2 regions of the Cytobacillus sp. Bac17 genome follow, and region 1 is predicted to be linked to the other one. Evidence: riboswitches for the same ligand, from Rfam matches in the RefSeq annotation. Region 1 holds a riboswitch; the other holds the start of a gene.
What was found. A riboswitch is a leader RNA that binds a small molecule or an ion and turns the genes downstream of it on or off. The one in region 1 is predicted to bind thiamine pyrophosphate.
Positions count from the first base shown of each region.

Region 1 (5,599 bases):
TCTACATAAAATGCTACTGACCGCTCCAAGTTTGAAACTGGTATCTCAACAGTAGCAATATGTGAAATAAACATTTGGACCCTCCTTTTATATCGAGTTTTTTACCTATTTTACAGAGTGCAGGAAAAATCCTGCTAAATATGCGTGAAATGCAAGTAATGAGTACATATTAATTTAAAGAACCATAAGGAAGGAGCAAATGAGTTGTCTGGAAAAGATGAGCAAAATAAGAAACAGACACAAGGCCCAAAAGAAGAGAGGGAACTTGTCAATGAGTTTGGAAAGTATAAAGGGGATCAGCCGGTTCCGCAGCCTAAGGATTATGATGAGATAGAGTATTAAAAAAGCAGGATAAGTCCTGCTTTTTTAATATTTAAGTCTCTGGCCTTAGCTTATTTTAATGCTAAGGGAGCTTAATCCTCTTTGTATTCTCTTCTAAACTATAGTTAAGAAAAGCAAGAAGGGGAAAATGTATGAATGGAAAAATTGAAGTTAGTTTTCATGGACTTATCATTTTATTAGCATTGTATATATTGTTTAATTATATGCCGACACTTTTGCCGGCTTATAAATGGGGTATTATTGCAGGCATGGCTGCCATATTAGTGATGGATTTTTACTTTTTTGCTGCAGGCAAGTTATCCCGATTGAAATACAGCAGACTGGCACTTATTTATATGTTCTGTCTGCTGTTAATAGTTTTTATGACCTTTTATTTAACAAAAATACTTGTTTTGACTGATGCCTATGGGCTCGAGAGAATGCTGAGGGAATATGAAGCGGAGGGCAAGCTCATCTTTTTCCTGGTTTGCTTTTTACAGCCTATTCTGTTGCCGCTTCCTGAAGCCGTAACACTGCCTGCCGGAAGTGCCGTATTCGGTCCCGCAGCCGCTGCCTTTCTTGGATTCACAGGTACACTTTCGGGGATTATTGTTATGTTCTTGACTGCAAGGATAGGAGGATTAAAGCTTGTATCCCGGTTTATAAAAGAGCGGCATCTGATCAAATACCAAAAATACATGGAGAAAAATGAAAACACCATACTAATGCTGATGTTTGTTATTCCGATATTGCCGGATGAGATCATTTGTGTTGGAGCAGGAATGGGTGGTGTTTCATTTAAAAAGTTCCTGGGAATTGCGTCTATTTCCAAAATGTTAACTTCCTTGCTGCTGGCTTACTCGCTTTCATTGGCCAATGCCTTATCTTTATCTGGCTCACAGCTTTTATTAGTCGTTTCGGTTGTGATAGGGGTATTTTACAGTGTATCCCACTTGTATAAAAAGAAGAAGGATAGAAACTATTAGGACTGTCTTTAACCTTTAATGGTTCCTCCTATCGCTGTCAGCGAAACTATTCAGGCAACGATAGGATTAATCACTTTAGATAGATGCGAAGATTCCCGATGCTTTGGCGACCAGCTGATCCTGGTCGTTATAAATCAGGCAGTCTGTGTGGTTGAGGGTGCGCCCCCTCTTCACAAGGTGAGCATTGGCGATAAGAAATTCACCTGTCGCCCCCATTAGGAAAGTGACCTTTAAATCAGCTGTCACCACGGATTGCATCTGGTTTTCATCCGGCTCGAAAATATTCCCCATCGCTACATCCGCAAGAGTGGAAATGATGCCTCCATGAACCAGCCCCGCGCTGTTAATAAAGAGCGGCTGAATTGGCAAAGTCACTTTCATATTGCTTTCACTGACTCTTTCGTAATGGAATTTCAGAAATTCATCAAAAGGCTGTTTGATTAACATTTTGTACACTCCAATTTCATTAAGGTTAAAATGTTTATTCATGATTTTTTGTGAAATCCCTGCTTATTGCGGCTAATTTGTATAGGAAAGGCTGTAACTGCGAATTTATGATTTTATTAGATGGTTTCATAAAATCTGAAAAAGTGTTATTATTTTCAATAAATTCAAAAAAGGCAGGGCTGGAATATGGCAAAAGTAGAGAATATTAGTTTCGCAGAAAACTTTCCTATTTCATTTAAGGAACTGGAAGAAGAAGCAGAGAAAGTGATGGGAGCTGGCGGATTTGGCTATGTCCAATCAGGAGCCGGGGGAGAAGAAACGCTGAAAAAGAATATCGAATCCTTTGCAAAATACTCAATTGTACCGAGGATGCTTAGAGATGTATCAGTGCCGGATATAAGTGTGAATTTATTTGGAAAAACGTATCCCTATCCAGTATTCCTTGCACCTATAGGAATGCAGCGTCTTGAACACAGTGAGGGAGAGCTTGCATCTGCCCGGGCGGCAGCTTCGTTTGGAATTCCTTTTATCCAGAGCACGGTATCCAGTTATTCCATTGAAGAAATCGCAAATGCAACAGGCACGAGTCCAAAATGGTTCCAATTATATTGGTCCAATTATGAAGATACTGCGTTCAGTATGGTGCGCCGGGCGGAGGAATCAGGCTATGAAGCAATTGTGTTAACAGTAGATACGGTGATGATGGGGTGGAGGGAAGCTGATCTAAGAAACAATTTTTCACCGTTAAAGCTTGGCTATGGAAAAGCAAACTATGAGAGTGACCCGGTCTTTATGGCCACTCTCCATGACGGTGATGTAGTTCAGGGAATCCTTGATAATATCCATCATCCAACCTTGAGCTGGGAGCATATTGCTAGGTTAAAAGAGAAAACAAATCTGCCGATTCTATTAAAGGGTATTCTCCATCCCGAAGATGCCAGGCTGGCCGTTGAAAAAGGGATAGACGGAATCATAGTCTCCAATCATGGCGGCAGGCAGCTTGATGGAGTGATTGCGGCGATTGATGCGCTTGGACCGGTTGTGAAGGAAGTCAAAGGAAGAATTCCAGTATTGTTTGACAGCGGCATTCGCCGCGGTTCCGATGTGGTCAAAGCACTGGCATTAGGAGCCGACGCAGTTTGCCTGGGAAGGCCGTATGTGTACGGTTTGGCCATTGGCGGGCAGAATGGAGTTGAAAAAGTACTTGCCAACTTTATTGAAGAAACAAAAGTGTCACTTTCTCTGGCAGGAGTCGGGAGTCTAAAGGAAATGGCAAGTCTGAAGCTACTTCGATAGTTTCTCAGCAGAAATCGAAGAGCGCTTAATACATTGATTGCACCAAGAAAAGTATATAAGCAAAAAGATTGATGACAGTGCCGGAATAATTTGTTAAGCTTGAGATAGCTTATCAAACTAAATATCTATGCAGCTACTAGGGGTGCCCCGAATGTGTGGGCTGAGAGGAAAGCGCGTTATAGCTTTCTGACTCTTATGGACCTGATCTGGTTAATGCCAGCGGAGGGAAGTAGGATTTGACTATATGTCAATTCATATACTTAAACCAAGCCAGGTCCTTATGGGAATCTGGCTTTTTTGTATACATACTTCCCATCCTGATAAGCAATCAGGCGGCCCTTTAGAAAGGAGGTTTAGATGAACAGAACCCGATTGTTAACTACGATGGCTTTATTTGTAGCAATTGGGACACTGGGATCCCATTTGCTCTGGTTTCCGGCAGGCATAGCCAAGGCCTATCCGGTGCAGCATGCGGTGAATGTATTGGCAGCGGTGACGCTTGGCCCCCTGCCTGCAGCAGCTGTGGCATTTATGATTGGCCTGCTTCGTAATTTGCTTGGATTCGGGACGCTGCTTGCGTTTCCAGGCGGCATGATCGGAGCGTTTTTGGCAGGTGTGCTTTATTTGAAGTTCGGCCGGAAAATATGGGCTGCTGTAGGAGAAGTGGTAGGTACCGGCATAATCGGTGCATTGTTTGCAGTCCCTTTTGCAAAGGTTCTCATGGGAAGCGCAGCTGGGGCATTCTTCTTTGTGCCGCCATTCCTGGTCAGCAGTATTGCCGGTGCGGCCATAGGCTGGATGGTTTTGGCAAAGGTTAAAGAGAAGAATCTGGTTCAGAATATGTGATGATTTTGAGCTGGCGAAGCTAGATGAGTAAGCAGCATAGTAAAGAAATCTGACTTAATGAGCGATTTTCAAGAGTTATAAGCGAAATCCCAAATTTATGAGAGAAAAACGTCAAGTTAGAAAGTCGGTAAAAAACAATTAAAATGTTAGAAAACTGCTAGGGGCGCTACGGCTGAGATAAGGAGCTTTTCCTTTGTCCCTTGGAACCTGATCTGGATAATGCCAGCGCAGGGAAGCAGTGAGGACCTCGTTTTATATCCTCATGCTTTTTCCCCGGCAGCTTCTGTAATTAATAAGGAGGCTATTTTTTATGACTTTTTCAGAGATTCTGCGCAAGGAAAATGAAGATTTGTTTCAGCTGATATTTGAGCACCCATTTGTCCAGGGGATCGGGAGAGGGGACGTGCCGAAAGAGGCACTGGCCCATTACATTAAAGCGGACTTTGAGTATCTGAATGCGTTCATGCATATTTATGGGATTGCCATTTCAAAGTCAGCAGAGCGTAAGGATATTGCATATTTTAATCAGCAAATAGAATTTGTATTGAACAGCGAAGTACATCCCCACCATAATTTTTGCCAGCAGATTGGCGTGGATTACGAAGCATTGCAGGGCTATCCGCTCCCTCCAACAGCTGATCATTATGTTAAGCATATGATGTATCATGCCCACACAGGCGGCATGGGTGAAATCCTTGCTGCATTATTGCCTTGTCCATGGACTTATTGGGAGATTGGGCTTGAACTCATGAAGCAATATGAGCCAGATGAGAACCATCCGTTTTATCCATGGATCTCTTTTTACGCAAATTTAAGGGTCGAAGCTGTGACCATGAATATGAGAAACCGTTTGGATGAGCTTGCTGATGCGGCATCACCGGAAGAAAGGCAGCGAATGAAGGATGCTTTCCGAAAAAGCTGCCAGCTGGAGCTTGGCTTCTGGGAGATGGCTTACACCTGCGAAGAGTGGCCGGCAGGCAATCCTGCAGCAGTAAGATAAGAAAAGCGCAAGCGCCTCGCTCAAAAAGGAACGCAGGCTAAGAGCGCAACGTCCTCCCAAAAGCTACCGCTTTCGGTCGTGCGATGTATCGCTGCCGTAGCTTTCCTTGTCCTGTGGCAACGTCTGCATGACCCACATCCTCCCATAATCTGCCGCTTTTGGTCGTGCGATGATTATGCTGCCGAAGCCTTCCTTGTCCTGCGGGCCTCAGGGATAAGACGGTTCCTTATGGCCCCGGGTTCCTAGGAGCCGGAGCTAGACAAGCTTGTGACCTCAAGGGGGGGGGCTGCTTGCGCTAGACAGTTATCGAAGTTCAAAATTTTATACTTTCGTATTTAATAAGAAAAACGCCTGCATCTGCTTTATGGCAGTGCAGGCGTTTTTTCAAAATCCCATCTGTAATGAGCGGTAATAGGAGTCTTAAAAGAAGAGAGTTTTACTTCTGCTGCAAATGGTGTGGAGTTATGTATGACATATGGAATGCCATCTTTCGTCCGTTTGTCAGATATGATGGCAACATGGTCGAATTTAGGAGAAAGGAAAACCACAATGTCACCCGGCTGCCATTGCTGAAGGTTCTTAATATCTCCTGGAATCAGTTCTGTTGTTAATGACTTTGCGAAGCGGCTAAAAAAGACATTCTGGTTTGGCACCCTCCTGAAATCAATGTTTGGATCCGGATTGCCCTTCACTCTTGAATACA
Region 1 is NZ_JALJRC010000016.1:67,409-73,007, forward strand. It holds gene NR125_RS17945 (VOC family protein) at 1-74, opposite strand, end outside; gene NR125_RS17950 (hypothetical protein) at 205-342, shown strand; gene NR125_RS17955 (TVP38/TMEM64 family protein) at 474-1,307, shown strand; gene NR125_RS17960 (PaaI family thioesterase) at 1,383-1,754, opposite strand; gene NR125_RS17965 (alpha-hydroxy-acid oxidizing protein) at 1,941-3,050, shown strand; TPP riboswitch at 3,179-3,295, shown strand; gene thiW (energy coupling factor transporter S component ThiW) at 3,408-3,896, shown strand; TPP riboswitch at 4,046-4,147, shown strand; gene tenA (thiaminase II) at 4,207-4,896, shown strand; gene NR125_RS17980 (DUF1287 domain-containing protein) at 5,259-5,599, opposite strand, start outside.

Region 2 (5,599 bases), on a different contig from region 1:
ATCCCTAGCTCTTTCAAATAATCCAGCCTGGAGATGATACCCTGCAAATCTCCTATTCCATCTCCATTGCTATCCATGAAGCTCCGCGGGTATATCTGGTAAACTACACTTTCTTTCCACCATTGCTTCTTCATATGGCGACCTCCGATTTTTAACATTTGTGTGCATGCCCCAAGAAATGGCGATACCATGGAATCATAGAACCCCATGGCATCAATCTTTCTATTCTGCTTTTTTAAATTTAGAGAAGGCTAAGGTCAATACAAACGGTACGACAAGTGCAATACCCATTCCGATAAAGAAAGAACCCCAATTTTCCGCAAAGATAGAGAAGAATGCCGGCAAGCCTCCTACACCTATCGACGGTGCCTTAACTCCATTAATAGTGATGAAGATTCCTGCAATTGCTGACCCAATAATCGCTGCAAAGAACGGGTACTTAAAGCGAAGATTTACGCCAAACATTGCCGGTTCTGTTACGCCCAGCCACGCTGATACTGAAGAAGTTAGCGCAAGCCCTTTCAGTTTTTCGTTCCCTTTGCTTAACAGCATCATGGCAAAAGCGGCGGAACCCTGAGCTATATTAGACAATGCAACCATCGGCCATAAAAACGTGCCGCCAATGCTGCCGATTAACTGCAGATCAACTGCCAGGAACGTATGATGCATACCAGTGATAACGAGAGGGGCATATAATCCACCGTAAATCAAGCCTCCAAGGGCTGGAACAGCATCAAAGATTCCGACAACCCCATTTGTAATCCAGCTGCCGATCATGAATGTGATCGGTCCAATAGCAATAAAAGAAAGAAACCCAGTGATCAGTAAAGCGATCGGCGCGACAGTTAGAAGCTGAAAAGCATCAGGGATTCTTTTTCTCAGAAATACTTCTATCTTAGCCAATACGTATGAAGCAAATAATACAGGCAATACCTGCCCCTGATAACCTACCTTTTCTATTTCTAACCCGAATAAGTTCCACTTCGGAACTTCTTCAGCAGAACCATAGCCCCATGCATTTAAAAGATCCGGATGCACTAGCATTAAACCTAGCACAATACCAAGAAGAGGACTTCCGCCAAACCGGTTTACAGCACTCCATCCAATCAAACCGGGAAGGAATACGAAAGCAGTATTGGCAATCAGGTTAATGATGCCAGCCAGATCAGCCCAGTTAGTATAAACTTCAACAAAAGACTTATCATCAAAGAAAATATCCGGTGCTGTCATAATATTGTTTATCCCCATCAGCAAACCGGCTGTTACGATAGCTGGAAGGATTGGAATAAAAATATCTGCGAGTGTTTTAATGCCGCGCTGCAATGGATTTAAGTTCTCAGCAGCAGCACTTTTTGTTTCTTCTTTTGATGATTCGCCTATTCCAGTTGCTTCTGTCATTTCTTTATACACTTTATCAACAAGGCCTTGTCCAATGACAACCTGGAATTGTCCATTTGTGGAAAAGGAACCTTTCACTACATCTATATTTTCGAGTTTTTCTTTATTGACCTTCCCCTCATCTTTTAAGGCAAAACGCAGACGTGTAACACAATGAGTAGCCGCTGCGATATTATCCTTGCCCCCGATAGCTTCTACAATTTGCTCTGCTGACTCTTTATTCGTAGCCATTCTTCGCTCTCCTCCTGTTACCGTTTTCATATTATAGAAAAAAACAGTTATAAGGTTTTTATTTATTGTTCTCGCCATTTACAACTCTATCCAATTTAGCAAACCAACTTGTATATACATGAACTGTTTACGCTTTCATTTTATCTTGTATATACATGTTAGTCAACCATTTTTTCATTTCTCTCTTTTCTATACCCATTCACTCGCTTCGAAAGCCAGAAAATAAAAAACCGGCTTCGAGACTATTGTCTGCAAAGCCGGTTCTAAACCACTTGAATAGGTTATTTCCTTTTATCATTGTCATCATCTTTTGTGAGTTCACGGGTAGATTTCTTAAATTCTTTTAATGTCTCCCCGAACGCTCTTCCTATTTCAGGAAGTTTCTTAGGTCCAAAAATAATCAGAGCCAAAACCAGGATTAGAATTAAACCTGGAATACCGATGTTTGATAACATGCTGAACACTCCTTATATATCATATCGCTTGAGGCAGTAGTAATCATGTTCATTGTCCATTATAGTTGATTGATAAAAAAAATCATAGCATGAGTGCTATGATTTCATGTTTTTTGACTATTTGAAGGCTCTATCAAGTTCATCCAGCACTTCACCAATTTTGCGGTCATGAATCACTTTATCAGCATAAATATCGAAATCCGTAGGTTCCATATTAATAATCACAAGTTTTGCTCCTTTTTGTTTGGCTATCAGCGGAAACTGATTTGCAGGTGTTACAGTCAAGGATGATCCCAGAACAATAAAAAGTTCTGCTTTTTCTGTTTCATCTGCTGCGAAATCTAAGGCCTCCTCAGGGAGCATTTCCCCAAACAGAACCACTGAAGGACGGAGCACACCCCCGCAACGGCATTGGAATTGACCATGCAAATACCCCTCGCTCGGGAACTCTTTTTTACATTTCCGGCAATGGAGTGTCTGCAGATTCCCATGGAGCTCTGATATTTTTTCACTTCCCGCGAGTCCATGAAATCCATCCACGTTCTGGGTAATAATGCTCTTAATAATACCTCTCTTTTCCCAATCTGCAAGAATATAGTGCCCTTGATGGGGATTACACTCCTTAAGCCCGATTACCCTGTGCCGATAAAATTCTATAAATTCGTTCACATTTTCATTCAATGCTTTTGTACTGGCTATTTTCCCAGGATCTTTCCCATTCCATAATCCATTATTGGCAGACCTGAAATCAGGCAGTCCGCTTTCTGTCGACATTCCTGCTCCAGTCAATATTACTGTATAATTTGATTCTTTCAGCCATTTCTCAAGCATATATATCAGCTCCCAATAAGGTTTTGTCACAGGTTAAATTTGATTTCCATTTATTTCTCCCAATGAAATGTTTATGTCATGTCAGGTATGCGGTAAATACTAGATTATAACTGTTTATGCGAATTATCAATATAGGAGTGATAGCTATGCCTGAAATAGAAACCAAAGTTTATAAGGACGGCTATAAAAAATTTTCATCCAGGGCTAAACGTTATGCGGACGATCCTGAAAAAACAAAAGGACTTTTAAGAAAGGCTACACTTAAAGCAGATAAAAACCAATCTTCATTAAGTGATATATGGGAAAAGGTTCAGCTTCTGATCGATTTAGTAAAGTCATGGTCTAAAGGCGATTACCGGCATATTTCAAAAAAATCGATTATCTTTATTATTGCTTCCATACTATACTTTGTTTCCCCAATAGACCTTGTTCCTGACTTTTTAATAGGAATGGGAATCTTAGATGATGTAGCAGTCCTTGGTTTTGCCGTTAGCCAAATTACAGGTGAACTTGAAAAATTCAGAATTTGGAAAGAGAGCAGGACGATTGGAATGAAATAATTATTTTCTGTGCATTTTAATATTATTTGCTATAATAATGATGGAAAGTATTTATGCTGTCAAAATTAAATAGCAAGAAATGTAGGGGAACCGGTATGCCGGTTGAGACTTCATCATTAAGATGCTGACCCTTTGAACCTGATCTGGCTCATACCAGCGTAGGGAACATATTCTTAAACATACTAAATGTTTTTTATATGCGCCCTGGTTTATACCGGGGCGTTTTTATTTTTCAGGGCAGACTATCATTAACTTTCCTTATTACATAACGTTTTTTAGGAGGAGTACTTATGAAAAAGTGGATTGCAGCTATCTGTTCGCTGCTGCTTCTTTCAGGCTGTGCCGGCAATGGACCGGATAATCAGACTGGAAGCGAAGATTCAGACAGCAAACAAGATTTGAAAAAAGTTACTGTTGTACTGGATTGGACACCTAATACCAATCATACCGGCTTATATGCCGCAAAGGACAAAGGATATTTTAAAGAAGAAGGGCTCGATGTAGAAATTATAATGCCAGGTGAAGCAGGTGCAGATCAATTGACTGCATCAGGCAAGGCTGATTTTGGTGTCAGCTATCAGGAAAGCATCACGGAAGCACGTGTACAGGGCGTTCCCCTTGTATCGATAGCAGCTGTTATTCAGCATAATACTTCCGGTTTTGCATCCCCTGCCGAAAAAAACATTAAATCGCCGAAAGACTTTGAAGGAAAAACTTATGGCGGCTGGGGGGCACCTGTAGAAAAATCGGTAATAGACTCCCTAATGAAGAAGGAAAACGCTAATATTGATAAGGTCTCAATTGTTAATATGGGGGATGCTGACTTTTTTACAGCTGTTAAAAGAGATATAGACTTCGCATGGATTTATTATGGATGGACAGGTGTAGAAGCAGAACTTCGGGGGGAAAAGATTAATATGGTCTACCTTACCGACTACTCAGAAAAACTGGATTACTACACGCCCGTTCTCGCAACCAGCGAAAAAATGATTGCAGATGATCCGGATACTGTCAAAGCATTTGTAAAAGCAGCAGCAAGGGGATATGAATTTGCAATCGATCAACCTGGCGAAGCAGCAGATATTTTGTTAAAGAATGCTCCGGATCTGGACAGCGAATTGGTCAAAAAAAGCCAGGAATGGCTATCCCCCCGCTATCAGGATGATGCTTCAAGATGGGGTGAACAAAAGCTTGAAGTCTGGGAAAACTATGCAGACTGGATGCATGAAAATGGTCTTTTAGATAAAGAATTAGATGCAGGCAAAGCATTCACTAATGACTTCCTGCCGGAATAAGGAGAGTTCAAATATGGCAAACGCACTTGTAAGCATTCAGATCATACCGAAAACAAAAGATGGGGAAAATGTTATACCTTACGTTGATGAAGCAATTAGTGTCATTCAGCAATCCGGTGTTAAGTACGAAGTGCATCCCCTCGAAACAACGATGGAAGGCGATTTAGACCATTTATTGAAAATCATAGCTGATATGAACAGAAAAATGATTGAAAGAGGAAGCAGCAATGTAATCTCACAGGTAAAGGTTCTATATCAGCCGGACGGTATTGAAATGAGTGATTTAACGGAGAAATATCGTCCATGATAAATTTGTTCAGAAAAGGATGGAGGCCGGCTGCGGTTCTCCTTCTTTTATTCATTGCTTGGGAAATGGCAGTAAATCTGGCAGAAGTCCCTGCATGGCTCCTGCCTCCGCCAACAGAAATCGTTCTGGAAGCGATTTCGGGCTGGGAGGGCTTCAGCCACCACCTTCAATCGACAGTCATGCTTTCCCTATTGGGATTTGCCATTGGCACCGTCATAGGTTTAATCACAGCCGTTATACTGCACTTATTGCCTTTTATAAGGGAGTCGGTTTACCCTCTCCTCATACTTTCACAAAATGTGCCTATAATTGTTCTGGCTCCTTTGCTGGTTGTTTGGTTTGGTTTCGGGATACTTCCAAAGCTGATTGTCATCACGCTGGTTTGCTTCTTCCCCATTACTGTTGCTGCATTGGACGGCTTTCGCCAGACACCCGGAGAACTTAGGCATTATATGCTGATGGCAGGGGCCAGCAAAGGACAGCTGTTTTGGAAGCTGGAGCTTCCCTATTCCCTTCCCTCTC
Region 2 is NZ_JALJRC010000001.1:815,364-820,962, forward strand. It holds gene NR125_RS04035 (glycoside hydrolase family 13 protein) at 1-134, opposite strand, end outside; gene treP (PTS system trehalose-specific EIIBC component) at 223-1,629, opposite strand; gene NR125_RS04045 (twin-arginine translocase TatA/TatE family subunit) at 1,911-2,084, opposite strand; gene NR125_RS04050 (NAD-dependent deacylase) at 2,202-2,915, opposite strand; gene NR125_RS04055 (YkvA family protein) at 3,062-3,475, shown strand; TPP riboswitch at 3,549-3,657, shown strand; gene NR125_RS04060 (ABC transporter substrate-binding protein) at 3,766-4,770, shown strand; gene NR125_RS04065 (thiamine-binding protein) at 4,784-5,077, shown strand; gene NR125_RS04070 (ABC transporter permease) at 5,074-5,599, shown strand, end outside.
Region 2: it holds a riboswitch for thiamine pyrophosphate, as region 1 does, so the genes downstream of both, NR125_RS04060 (ABC transporter substrate-binding protein) here and thiW (energy coupling factor transporter S component ThiW) in region 1, are expected to answer to the same signal.